3 regions of the Paenibacillus sp. FSL R7-0313 genome follow, and region 2 is predicted to be linked to each of the others. Evidence: riboswitches for the same ligand, from Rfam matches in the RefSeq annotation. Region 2 holds a riboswitch; each other region holds the start of a gene.
What was found. Region 2 has a riboswitch for thiamine pyrophosphate ahead of NSQ38_RS00435 (ECF transporter S component). Riboswitches for the same ligand answer to the same signal wherever they lie in the genome.
Positions count from the first base shown of each region.

Region 1 (4,293 bases), 510 kb from region 2:
CCATCGCTATCAGTAATCCGACCGCTGTGCCAGCCGCGAATCCAATCAGCGTTAACTGAATGGTTGCGGAAGCGTGTATGCCAAGCCGTTCGGCCTGGGTTGCCGCTTCGCGGGCGATGTCGGACGGTGCAGGCAGCATCCATTTCTCAATATGGAAGAGGGAGACGGCTCCCTGCCATATCGCTATAAAGAGAATAACCGCCACAATGGGCGGCCATACACTTTTGAAATAGGCAGGCATTAGCGATACTTCTCCGTCAGGGTGTCCATGCTGAAGCCGGTAGGGCTATGGGCGATTTTGATCTGGGAGATGATGCTTGGGCTGCCAGCCTCCACGAGTACCTCGTGCATTTTACGGACAACTTCCAGCAGTTCCTCCAGTTCCCCCTCCATCGTGGTGTCGAGCGCGTTCACCTGATATTTCAGGCCGGATTGCTGAATAACTTCAATGGCGCGATCAACGTATGGATAAGAGTTCTCGCCATTTGGCGTTTTCGGAATAACCTGAATGCTAAGTAGTGTGCTTGCCATGAGAGATCACGGCTCCTTTCGAAAATATATAAAATGAACTAATGACGGTTACACTTGCCACTTCGATGACAGAATAACCCTCCAATCGCTGTTATCCCCAGATTTTTTTTGATTCCCTTCTCTAAAGGGAAAATCCGGTGATAAAGGCGACCGCTTCGCTTTTTCACGTTATTTCTGTCCTCTCCGTCCTCGTGTAAATATTAAGTTCGTTTTATATGAGAAATTTTATTGGGGTAAAAAATCGTTCGTATATGCTTTGCTCACATCGATCTGTTCATCCAGCAGTTTTTTGCTAAACATCCAGTCGGTGTAGTTCTGCCACACTTCCTGTTTTTGCTCACCCCAGCGCGGGGCGTCATCTGTGTACTTGGGACTAAGCCACTTCTGGCTTGCCAGGACCAATTCCTTGTCCAGATCCGGTACAGCCTTGATCAGAATGTTCGCTGCGTCTTCGGGATGATCGATCGCATATTGATACCCTTCAGAGGTGGCTTTCAGGAATGCTTTCACCAACTCAGGGTCGTTTTGGATCGTCTGCTCGTTTGTTACGAGGACAGGCGTGTAGTAATCCAATGCATCTGAATAATCCTTCACATATAACATGTCGATTGGTTCCCCGCGAAGTTCGGCTTCAATCCCCGTCCAAGCGTAGAAAATCCATGCGAAATCAATGTCTCGTTTTACTGCGGTGAAAAAGTCGGCATCACCCATGTTAATGTTTTTCACTTTGGATACATCGGCTCCGTCGCCTTCCATAATGGATTGCATCACGGCTTCTTCCACTGGGGAACCCCAACCGCCATAGGTTTTGCCTTCAAAATCTTTCGGTGATTTGATATTCCTATCCGCCGGAGCAGCGAACCCGGATGTATTATGCTGAATAACTGCTGCAATGGAGACGAGAGGCACACCCTGTGTGCGGGCTTGAGTTACACTCTCCTGATAACTTACGCCAAAAGGCACTTCGTTCGATGCAACCATCGTATCTGCGCCACCGGCACCTGGTTGTACAATCTCCATGTTTAAGCCTTCGGCCTTGTAAAAACCTTGATCTACAGCCGTATACAGGCCGGTATGATTCGTATTCGGTGTCCAGTCGAGCACCACTTTAATATCTTTCAGGGCGGCAGTGTCACCTTCGTTACTGCTTTCCGCATTTGTGTTGCTGTTCTGTTCTGCCGGGGCAGCTTCTTTGCCACCACATGCGGCTACAGTCACCATAAGCACGCATAAGAGCAACAATCCCATCGTTTTACGCCATTTCATCTGTGGTTCTCTCCTTCGGTATGTCCGGCCGAGTGGCACGGGGTACTCCTTGGCTTCATATCCAATCATCTTGCATAAATCGACAGATTTATACCAGTTGAGATCTGGATAACGTCACTTTTTTTAGCTCTCTGGCTATATAAAAGAACATTAAAAAAGCGTCCCGTAATCCGGGACGCGTGCAGGCGTTAGAGAGGTGGCGTTCAGCCATAGGGCTGTGCCATTTCGATATACTCCGATTCCTACGCTGGCATGATCCAGATCAGGTCTAAGGGTTAGTATCTTGGTGGGATACACTCTCAGCCGGCCAATTCCGACTCCCCTGGGAAACTATGAAGTTACGGGCATTACTAGGTGTAATTATAGGCCAGCCGGTGGAACGTGTCCAGTCAGGAACTGGATGGGTACACGTATGAACTTATCTAACAGGCCGATATACATATGTATAACAGCCTGTTTGGATGTGTTATTTTCATTAATTATCGTGGCGAATCATATAAGGCAATCTGGCTGAGTGCAAAAGCATCGGATTTTTCGCAAATCTTGTTGTTGGAATATATTGGTGATCAATGTATAATCGAAGTGCATACTATCGAAAAATGTATGAATTTAGATTTTTTTTGTATATTCCCACATCCCCCTGAGCCGATAAGGAGTAAATATATGAGCCAAATAAATGTAGTTCAAGAGATGGATGAACTTAAAAAGGTATTGTCCTATTCAAAAAATATAGGTTTCTTTTTTGGAGCAGGAAGTTCTTGTGCATTTGGGCTACCTAATATTTACAGATTAACAGATTATGTTGAAGAAAGCCTTAATAGTAGCCTTAAGCCACACTTTACAAGTCTTAAATATAGCTTAGCTAGTCTACATGCTGGTAGAAATATTAGTGTAGAAGATATATTAAACTATGTCCGACAAATAAGAGAGATAACAGGGGAAAAAGAAGAAAGAGAATATGATGGAATAAATGGAAGAGTCGCTCAAATGTTAGATGAACAAATATGCAAAAAAATATTTGATATCATTCAAGCTAAAGAGCAAGATGCAGATATTACTGATCTCAGGAAATTTTTCGCATGGCTTGACATTGCGAATAGAAATAGCATTAAAGAAATTTTTACCACTAACTATGATTTATTATTAGAAAAAGCTATGGAAGATAACCGAATTCCATATTTTGACGGATTTGTAGGTTCATACGAGCCATTTTTTTGGCCAGAGAGTATTGAGAAAATAGTAGGTAACAATGATTTGACTTTTAACTGGATAAGATTATGGAAAATACATGGTTCTTTAAACTGGGAGTTTAGAAAAGACAGTTTATCCGACAACTATAAAATTGTTAGAAATGGAAAAGTTGATGTACCAGAAAATGAACTTGTGGTTTACCCTTCAAAGGAAAAATATAATTTATCTCGTAAGCAACCTTTTATTGCATATTTTGATAAATTAAAACACTATTTATTGCAAGGAGAACGTCTCTTTATATTTTCTGGTTATTCTTTTTCAGATCAGCATATCAATGAGATTATTTTCAATGGCTTAAGACAGAATCCTCGGCTATATGCAGTATGTATGTGCTTTTCGGATGAACAAGTTGATTTTATGGAGTCAATTGCCATAACACATTTAAACCTTTGTGTAATGGGTCCAAAAAAAATGATTACTAATGGCAGGCTGTATCAATGGAAATATGATGATAGTATCGGAAATGCCAACGAAAGCAGTTTTTATTGGGACAAACAAGAAGATAAATTCATACTCGGCGATTTTAAAAAATTATCAGCTTTTCTCATTTCTAATTCAGGGAAGAAAAAGAGCATAGAGGAGGCTGTGCATGGAAAATGATATTACTTTTTTAGGGAAAATCATCCGAGTCGATTCAAATATTGTAGAAGTAGAAATTAGTGATAACATCCCATCTTCTAGCCCAATAATAGAAGGCAAGGTATACAAAATTGGTCAAATAGGAACTTTTGTAAAAATGCCTATTGGTAATGTAGTTTCGTATGGAATTGTATCAAGTGTAAGTAATACTCCAAGTAAGATTAATGACAGTGAATTAAAACAAGCAATTGGATCACGATTTCTAACCGTTAACTTAGTTGGAGAAAAGATAGGTAACGGAGATTTTGAAAAGGGGATTGGTCTATATCCAACTATAAATGATGAAGTCCATATTGTAACAGAGTCTGATTTAGTGGACATATACGGAAAGGGAAGTTTGGGTTCCACTCCTATTGGAAAACATTCGTCATCGGATAATTTAGATGTATTTGTTGATGTACATAAACTTGTACTTCGACATGCAGCGATACTAGGTTCAACAGGAAGTGGAAAATCAAATACTACCGCGGGGATGATTAAAAGAATTATCAATGATTATTCAAACTCAAGAATGGTTCTTATAGACCCCCATGGGGAATATGCAACCGCTTTTCCTGAAGCCAAGGTTTTCAAAATCAATGATACACATAACCCACTATATATTCC
Region 1 covers NZ_CP150219.1:628,383-632,675, reverse strand. Annotated here, with positions in the region: gene NSQ38_RS02605 (ABC transporter permease) at 1-241, opposite strand, end outside; gene NSQ38_RS02600 (thiamine-binding protein) at 241-531, opposite strand; gene NSQ38_RS02595 (ABC transporter substrate-binding protein) at 757-1,797, opposite strand; TPP riboswitch at 2,019-2,131, opposite strand; gene NSQ38_RS02590 (SIR2 family protein) at 2,239-3,648, shown strand; gene NSQ38_RS02585 (ATP-binding protein) at 3,638-4,293, shown strand, end outside.
Region 1: it holds a riboswitch for thiamine pyrophosphate, as region 2 does, so the genes downstream of both, NSQ38_RS02595 (ABC transporter substrate-binding protein) here and NSQ38_RS00435 (ECF transporter S component) in region 2, are expected to answer to the same signal.

Region 2 (4,293 bases):
AGAGTAACCCAGCCGCCGCCATGCTCAGCGAGCGAAAACCCAAGTGTAGACCGCGATAAAAGCTCTCTTCGGTTATGTGAATCAGTCCCCATTTATACCATGTGGTCTCTCCCTTACCAAACATCATCATACCTGTAGATGTGGAGATAAACACCAGAATGAATGGGGACGCGTACAGGATCAATCTATACCATGGGTGACCTGTCCAGCACAGTAATAACATCATCGCCACAGCAACATTGGCCATTACATTCAGATTGTGAATAAGGATAACGATGACAAACATCATCGTCAGAATGATCATCTTTAATCCCGGATTGACGTTATGAAGCCAGGTTTCACGGTGAGGAAACGACAATTGCATCAGTTAACCTCCCCTCATCTACCGTCCAGATTCGGGTGCAATATCTTTTTACAATTTCACGATCATGGGTAACCATAACAATAGCTGTTCCCTCTCTCCGCAATTGCTCCAGTTGTGCTAACATGGCAAACGTATTGCGGGCATCCTGTCCAAAAGTAGGTTCATCCAACAGCAGTATTCGCTGCTCTCTCACCAGTGCAGAGGCAACGCTCAAGCGTCGTTTCTGCCCCATCGATAATTGGTAGGGATGACGCTCGGACAGGTCGATTAATCCAAATTGATTCAACATATGATCAGTCCTGACAAGTCTTTCTTCCGTTGTAAGCCTGCCCCCCAGCAATGAGAATTCCACTTCTTCCGCGACGGTGTTGGTCACAAATTGAAACTCCGGGTTCTGAAATACAAACGCGATTTGATCTGCAAGCTGCTCCGTTTTGCCAGAAGGCTGGCCTACAACCTCATAATGACCTGTTGTTTTCAGGATATTCATCAGAGATAACAACAATGAACTCTTTCCAGCTCCATTAGCTCCGACAATACCAATCCAGTCTCCATACCATACTTTGGCCTGCTCGACCTGAATGAAGGGTGTTTTCCCACGCCATCCGGTGAACTGCTTCAAGTCCAGTGCAGGCTGATAGGTGGGTGATCCAGGTGATAAGGATGAGACGTGAGATATGGGGGATATACCCGGTGTAACGGATAAGCCAGACGATTGCTGTGCTTCCAAGTTTGAGATGCCGTGATCCACACACACTTGAAGCTCTCCAAAAGCACTTCCCTCTTCTTCCTTAGCTGCCAGCTCTTGCTCCTCCCATATGCCTGGATACCAGATTCCATAAGCCTTCAGCTTGCCTCGTTCATCCGTGAATACCTGCTGCGCTGGCCCATCCGCCACAATCTTTCCTTCAGGTGACAACACAATGATGCGGTCGACCATATCCACAATCTTGTTTATTTTGTGTTCAACGATGATGATCGTTTTATCACTAGCGATCCGTTTAACGGTATCCCACACCTGAGAAGTACCCTCATCATCCAGCAGTGCAGTGGGTTCATCCAAAAACAATACCTCCGGGTCCATGGCAAGCATCGAAGCAATCGCAAGACGCTGCTTCATCCCCTGAGACATGGACTGGATTAATACACGATTCTTTTCAAAGGATAACCCCACCTGATCCAGATAATATTCAATCATACCCGCCATCTCTTCACGCGAAATATTTCGGTTTTCCAGCACAAATGCGATCTCTTCATCCGTAAAGGACATACAGAACTGGGTATCCGGATCTTGAAAGACCACTCCTGCTTTGGCGGGAACCTGAATATCATCACATTTCATTGGAATCTCAACCGAACGTGGTATCAGACCGCTCAGAATTTGCAATAACGTCGATTTACCGGAGCCACTCGGGCCAAGCAACAGCACTTTCTCTCCTTGACGCACAGAAAGAGACAAGCCTTGAAATACCAAGGCTTTCTCTCCCGGGAACTTGCATCTTAGATTTGTCACACTTACCGCTTGCGAATTCCCCTCTCCGCTCATCTAATCCAACGCCTCATAATCCTGTTTGGATACCGGTCTGAGGGAGCGTGTTACACCGGTCAGTTCCAATGCTTTGGCGAGATAATAAGCAAACACTCCGGCAATCAAGATGCTTCCGATGAAGCGGAATCCGATAAATAACGTATAATTCCAAGCCGAGAGTGAATCAATATACCCGTATTGATAATCCAGCAAAAGCGAAGCCGCTGCAGCTCCTATGGCTGCAAGACAAGTGACAAACAGATTGGTTTTTCGATACAAAAATGCGGCGAAGAATATCTCGGCTCCCAACCCTTGCAACAAACCATACACAAGTGTGGACATGCCCCATTCACTGCCCAGAAAGGCACTTACCGTTGAAGCCGCAACTTCGGCAAGAATAGCCACGCCTGGTTTACGAATGATAACAAAAGCAAACGTGCCCGCCATAAACCACATGCCGTAGATCATCTGCTCCGCATGAACGCCAAATGGTTTCATCAAGTCATATGTAGGTCCCCATATCTTGTAAATCACCCCAAATACCACTGCGATCACGATGGTTACCAGAATATCCGTTAGTTTCAATCGCTTGTTGCCTGCTGTTGTTGCCATGTTCTCTACGTCCTTCCTCTGTTCCCTGTGAGGGTTATCAAAATAAACGAAAAAAGCCTCCCCGGTTCCGGGCAGGCCTTACGTACAGTGTACAATCCTCACAATGATGTAATGGATGGATGTCGAAAATACGGAATATCAACCAGCACCCCTCCGCCCTGGCAGCTACATCACCACAGTTCAAAGAGTCAGATGTTCATCCACGTTCATTCCCCACAATTCACCCTTACATATCGCAAATCTATGTTCTCTACGCTGGCATTACCCAGATCAGATGTACGGTCAGCGGCACAAGGCCACTCTCTCAGCCCAACTTCATTGAGCTCCCGGTTCACTTATTTCATTGCTTCTAATGTACATCAGATGGGTATTTGTGGCAATCCCTAGAAAAAGCTTTATTTGGGGTAACAGGGAACAGGACATCGGATGGTTCACTTTCCATAATATGAAACATTTAGGTTATGTAGTCCGTCTTAAACATTAGAAGGGAGATTGATAGTGATGAAAGATTACAACTCTGTTTGGCAGCTTAAAACATGGAAAATGGTCCTTGCCGCTTCGATACTCACCGCAGGCACGGCACCTGCCTTACTCTCATCCACTGTGGCGGAAGCCGCAGCAACCAAACCTAAACCGACAGCTTATATTAACAATGTTCAAGCTCAATATGATGTTGTCATACGGCAGGGTATTACGTACGTGGCATTGACGGAGCTTCAATTCCTCGGCAACTATACGTTTGGTTACAATAACAAAACAAAAGAGATCAGCATTAATACAGGCAGCGATAAGTATGTCCTTACACCTAACAGCAAAACAATGAAGAAAAACGGTCAGAATGCGACATTATCCTCAGCGCCGATTCTGGTGAATGGTAAAGCGATGCTTCCGCTCCGTGCCATCGGTGAAGCTTTTGGTGCCAAGGTGCAGTGGAACCAGAAGGCCAAGGAAGCCTACATTTACACTACCGATGCTACGATTGTAAAAGAATATAACAGTTCCGATCTGACTGTGGCGCGTGAAGCCGCACTGCATCTGCCCCGCTTTTCTGAACTGGGACAAGCACGTCTGGACATTCGCAACCCTTTGGGTCCAGTGGATTCATCTATTGAATACATTTTTGAACAAGGCAAAAAAGATCGTTTCTTCGTTGTTGAGGATAACGATCTGATCAGTTATTATATCCTCAAAAATGGAAGTGCCCTACTACAATGGCAGGCCAACATCAGCAAAAGTGCTGGAACCATCGGTGACCTGTTCTTTATTAAAACCAAAGCCGTTGCTGAAGCAGGGACTCGTCCTTCCGTAGCAGGTCAAACACTCGTATCATTCAAGTACTCTCGCATGCTTGAAGAAACCTCTTACGAGATCATGAACAAATTGGGCTCTATTGATACCGGTTCTGTTGCCCCCGAGAAAGGCAAAGTCATCGTTGAAGTTCCGGGAGAAAAATAATTTGAGCCTCCGCTATAATACATGGCTCAGCAGAACGATAAGAACTATACTATGACATCGCATTACAAAAAGCGTCCCTCAAAGTCAGTGTGGCAATGACCTTGGGACGCTCTTTTTGGCGTTATATTTTAACTTCAAATCACACGTGGAGCTTAAACTTGTACCAACTCCAGCGATTCAATCTCCTGTTTAATATTGCGTATTGCCGGATTGACTGGTCTTACCTGAAGCAAATCCCTTAAACAGGGTTGGCACTTTGGAATAGCGGGTATTCGTAATTTTCCCTTGAGATACACTGCTGTCTGTACGCATAATCGAATCTTTCACATTGGAA
Region 2 covers NZ_CP150219.1:119,794-124,086, forward strand. Annotated here, with positions in the region: gene NSQ38_RS00425 (energy-coupling factor transporter transmembrane component T) at 1-364, opposite strand, end outside; gene NSQ38_RS00430 (ABC transporter ATP-binding protein) at 339-1,910, opposite strand; gene NSQ38_RS00435 (ECF transporter S component) at 1,911-2,504, opposite strand; TPP riboswitch at 2,735-2,845, opposite strand; gene NSQ38_RS00440 (copper amine oxidase N-terminal domain-containing protein) at 3,006-3,959, shown strand; gene NSQ38_RS00445 (pectate lyase) at 4,149-4,293, opposite strand, start outside.

Region 3 (4,293 bases), 2.6 Mb from region 2:
GATCGCTGAACTCATCTTGATTATCTGTTCGCTTTACGTAAGTCACTTATTTTCCATCCTGAGACTGATTACTCTCTGCAGCTTCACGACCGCGACCTCCCATGCCTCCTCGCGTATTATTTTCACCCAGTTTGGACAGGTCAACCGAAGAAGCATCAATCAGTGAATCCGAGTCCTCTTTTTGTTTCTCGGTCGTGGAAGGGATATCTCCGTCCAGTTGCCCTTGTATACTTTCTGCACGCAGCGTGCCAAGTTTGGTCAATTCTGTAACAGCTTCCTCGTACTTATCATACGTAATAAACGCTGTAGGGTCTTGCTTCACATATTCTGAGATCATGTTGTTCAGGCTTTGCACTTTTTCTTCATATTTTCCGTCTGCGAAGTATCCATCTACGATCTCCTGCAAATATTCATGATACTTGGCCTTATACTCCGGCACCTCAAGGAGCTTTCCTAAAATTGGACGTTCGTCCAGGCTGACCCCTGATACCGGCGTATCAATCGCCAGATTCACGACATCGGAGGCAGAACCAGCTTGAAATCCACCGAAGGCCATGTTGTAGTCCCAGGGCAACATGCTGATCTGTCCATCGTTTTCATACAGATAATAGTTATGTCCCATGTTGGACGTGTAACTGTCCATATTGACAACGACCGTGTGGGCTGCAAAATATCTCAGAACTTCGTCCACATCCACATATTTCTCCAGTTCGGTACCTGTGCTCAAGTTTTTGAGCGATTCAGTGACACGCTGATAATCTTCCTCTGTTGTTTTGGTCTCAGCATTGTCGAAGATGGCGGAGTAACTGGATGATTTGTCATCGGTATACACCAATGAAACACCATTGCCGCTTCCATCCATACCACCTGGACCACGGTTACCCTTCATACCTGCTTCCGGTAGTGTATTCGCTCCATCTTCCCCTGTCCCGCTGTTCATATTCGGCGGACTTGCACCATCCGGTGGCGCCATACCTTCAGTAGGAGGCTGCATATCTCCATACCCTTGTGCAAAAGGATTGCCATCTGGCCCTCCCATTCCTCCTGCCCCCATGTTGTCATCATTGTTCGGCTTGTAAAGTTCACCCTCATCATTCTTGGCTCGAGCGAGATATCCGCTGTCAATGTCTTCAACAGCCAGATACAAACCCCAAGTCTCTCCATCTACACTAATATTGGAGAATGCGAATAAAGGTGCATCTACGCCAATATAACTCATGATGTCATAACTCAAGTATTCCTTCATATAACTATTGTCGCTAATCATGTTGTTCACAACGAGCTTGTCCAACCCCATCCAAGTTTGATCCTTAACATACTCATCAAATTTGATTTTGAAACTATATCGATCCGTTGTATCATCGCTAGCAACTTGCCGAAGGCTGGAGTTACCCTTTGGACGAATTCCGACGTTTTCAATCGTTGTTCCGTTAATCGTAATATTAGCTGAGATGTACTGCTCCTCATTTGCATTATCCAGCATCTCTTTCCATGCCGTTTCATCCACATCAATCGAAATGGACATAACCTCAGTTTTGTTGATTTGATCGGCATACCCTACTGTCTGCGCAGTATTCTCCGTTTTACTCTGATTATCCGTATTCGTTTGTTCTGTTTCAGTCGAATTGCTTTCCGAGTCCACACTTCCTTGATTAGTCGAGCTGCATGCCGTCAGCATTGCAGTACATAACACCGCTACACCGATAAATTTAGGCCATTTGTATATACTCATTGCCATCACCTCATGATTGTTGTTGAATCTTTTTATATGTAATTCATCATAGATGGCAATTCTTAAATGAATCTGAATGAGTGGCGTCATATGGTACTCTCTAATTGAATGAACGACCAGTGAACTTAAGGCTCCAGCCTCCATGACATCTCCCAAAAATCAAGCTCGAAGCGACTGCACATCACGAAAATATCTTCCATTCGTTGGTACGTTTCCTCGCTACAGCCTTCTAATAGCTTATCCGTTAACGCCACAAGGGATTGATTGCTGCTGTTGTATTCAGAGGAAGCATATCCTGTGATCCACTCTCCATAAAAAGGATGATCAGCTGCACCTGGCTTTTGGGCAAGAACTTGACCAATCTCTGCATAGCTCCATGAGCAGGCCAGAATCGATACAAGTACTTCTGCTATACCGCCCGCATGGGAAACTGAGAGCATATAGTTTGTATAGGCTGCATTTTTCAGTGCAGGTTTTACCTGAAAAACATGATCCTCTGTAATTCCTAAACGCTCCATATAAGAACGATGAATTTTCATTTCACCATTCAGGATGTTATCTACGTTTTTACTAAAAAACTGCATCAATTTGGGGTCGTGCGACTTGACGATACCTAGTGCAAATACGCGGGCATAATCGAACAGGTACAAGTAGTCTTGCAGCAAATAATAACGAAATTGTTCAACCTGTAAAGAACCATCCCCGATCCCTTTAACAAAGGGATGCTCAAGACATTCCTTCCATACAGGCTGTGCTGCCTGGTGTAGTCTCTCTGAAATAGTCAATATGTGTTCCTCCAATTCATAATGTATGTATTTAAAAACAAAAAAACGAAACATCCATAGGATGTTTCGCAGACAAATACACTAAAACAAGGGGGTTCGCATGAGCTACCCAAGTACAGCGTTTCATCGTTGCATCCCTACGTTGGCATGATCCAAATCAGGTAAGGTCGGTTTAACACCCTCTCAGCCGGTTAAGGCTCCCTCGCAAACGGTTGTATGTAGTTGATTACTTTCTTGTTCCCATAAAAGAAAAAATAACATCCATTTAGTATATCAAGGGCTGTTAAATATAGTCAAGGCAGTTTGTATCCCACCTCATCACCTTTGGTGACGTATGTAAACGATGAAAACCATCATAACAATGGTTGAGTTTTATCCCCTGTTATGATGGTTTCTATTATTACTATTACTGCAAACGATTTAATGCCCGAGTTTGTTTTTTTCGACAAAAGTGAGTATTCCGTACTGGGAAGTGTTTCTCCAGCTCTCATTGGTCGTATCATTCCACTTGGCTACGTTCTGTTTACCTCCGCCCTGGTTGTCGTTAATTTGAAGCTCGAAACCGAGGACATTTCCAGCCTTTGGCGTCAGTGAATTCAACTGGATTCTGGCTTCTACGAGGTATCCTTTATTCGTTTTCTTCACAGCACTTACAAGGCGTCCGGGTGAAGCACTGCCTGCAAAGGTTGCCACATTGTCTGCACTGATTCTGAACTGGGCATCATCATATTGAAAATACGGTGTCCGCTGGTGATTCTCGTCCAGGAAAATCTCAACCGAATCCTGATCCCATGGGTTGATGCTATCTGTGATGATGTTTGGATCAGTGACGTCAATCAGCAGATATAGATACTCCCCTGACCACATTGCGCGAGCCACTGCCTCTGCACCTTCGGTCTCATTCAACCTTTTTACTTCAAATGGTACAGCCTTATTCCATAGGGCTTCTTTCTTCCCATCAATCTGAACAATCCCTTGCATAGCTTGTGCAGATTTGGGCATAGGGGCGAGTTGAATCACGCCGTATTTGCTTGTATCTTGCTCCTGAGATTGTGTTCGATCATTCCAGTACAGTGGACTATAAGGTTGTGTCCCACTTGCAGCGCCATCCGTCACACGGATATCCAAACCTGCTTCATATTCTGATCCGATTTGTATACCACCCCATGGAATGGACAATTCAACCGAATATCCGGTTTTTGTCTCACGTACACGATATGAACGCTGCTCCGCGCCCTCAGCTTTGCCTGACCGCTTAATGATTACGTGTCGGTCATCTGCTTCATATGAGGTGGTCTTGCCGTTATTGAGATCAACAAAGAGTTCTACTTTGTCATTCACATCTGCCTTCGCATCCTGAACATCCACAAGGATATACAGGTTACTATGATCCCATAAGGTGCGGAAACTGGCTGATCCCGAAGAGTCGCCCTTCAGTGGAGTAGACACCGCTTTGTTCCAGAGTGGATCTTGTGACTGTTTTTTGATATCCGGTTTACCCGAAAGTGAGACGGCTCTCTGTGTCAACACAGGTAAGCTGGATTCATCCACAAGTCCCCAGTATGCTTTTTTGGCCTTCAGGGCTGAATCAAATAGCATCGCCTGGTTGTTGTAAGACTTCTCATCTTGAAGTCCCCATAAGGTAACTGAAGAAATGTGATCTTTGTGTTTTTGGTACAAATCCAACAATTCCTTATATCGATACGCCTGTTTCACCGCAACTTCATCCGACATCTCTTCACCAAATGGAATTCCGCTATCCACATCCAGTTCCGT
Region 3 covers NZ_CP150219.1:4,456,765-4,461,057, forward strand. Annotated here, with positions in the region: gene NSQ38_RS19545 (CotH kinase family protein) at 47-1,732, opposite strand; gene tenA (thiaminase II) at 1,858-2,517, opposite strand; TPP riboswitch at 2,634-2,731, opposite strand; gene NSQ38_RS19555 (sugar-binding protein) at 2,938-3,519, opposite strand; partial or broken gene NSQ38_RS19560 (endo-1,4-beta-xylanase) at 3,538-4,293, opposite strand, start outside.
Region 3: it holds a riboswitch for thiamine pyrophosphate, as region 2 does, so the genes downstream of both, tenA (thiaminase II) here and NSQ38_RS00435 (ECF transporter S component) in region 2, are expected to answer to the same signal.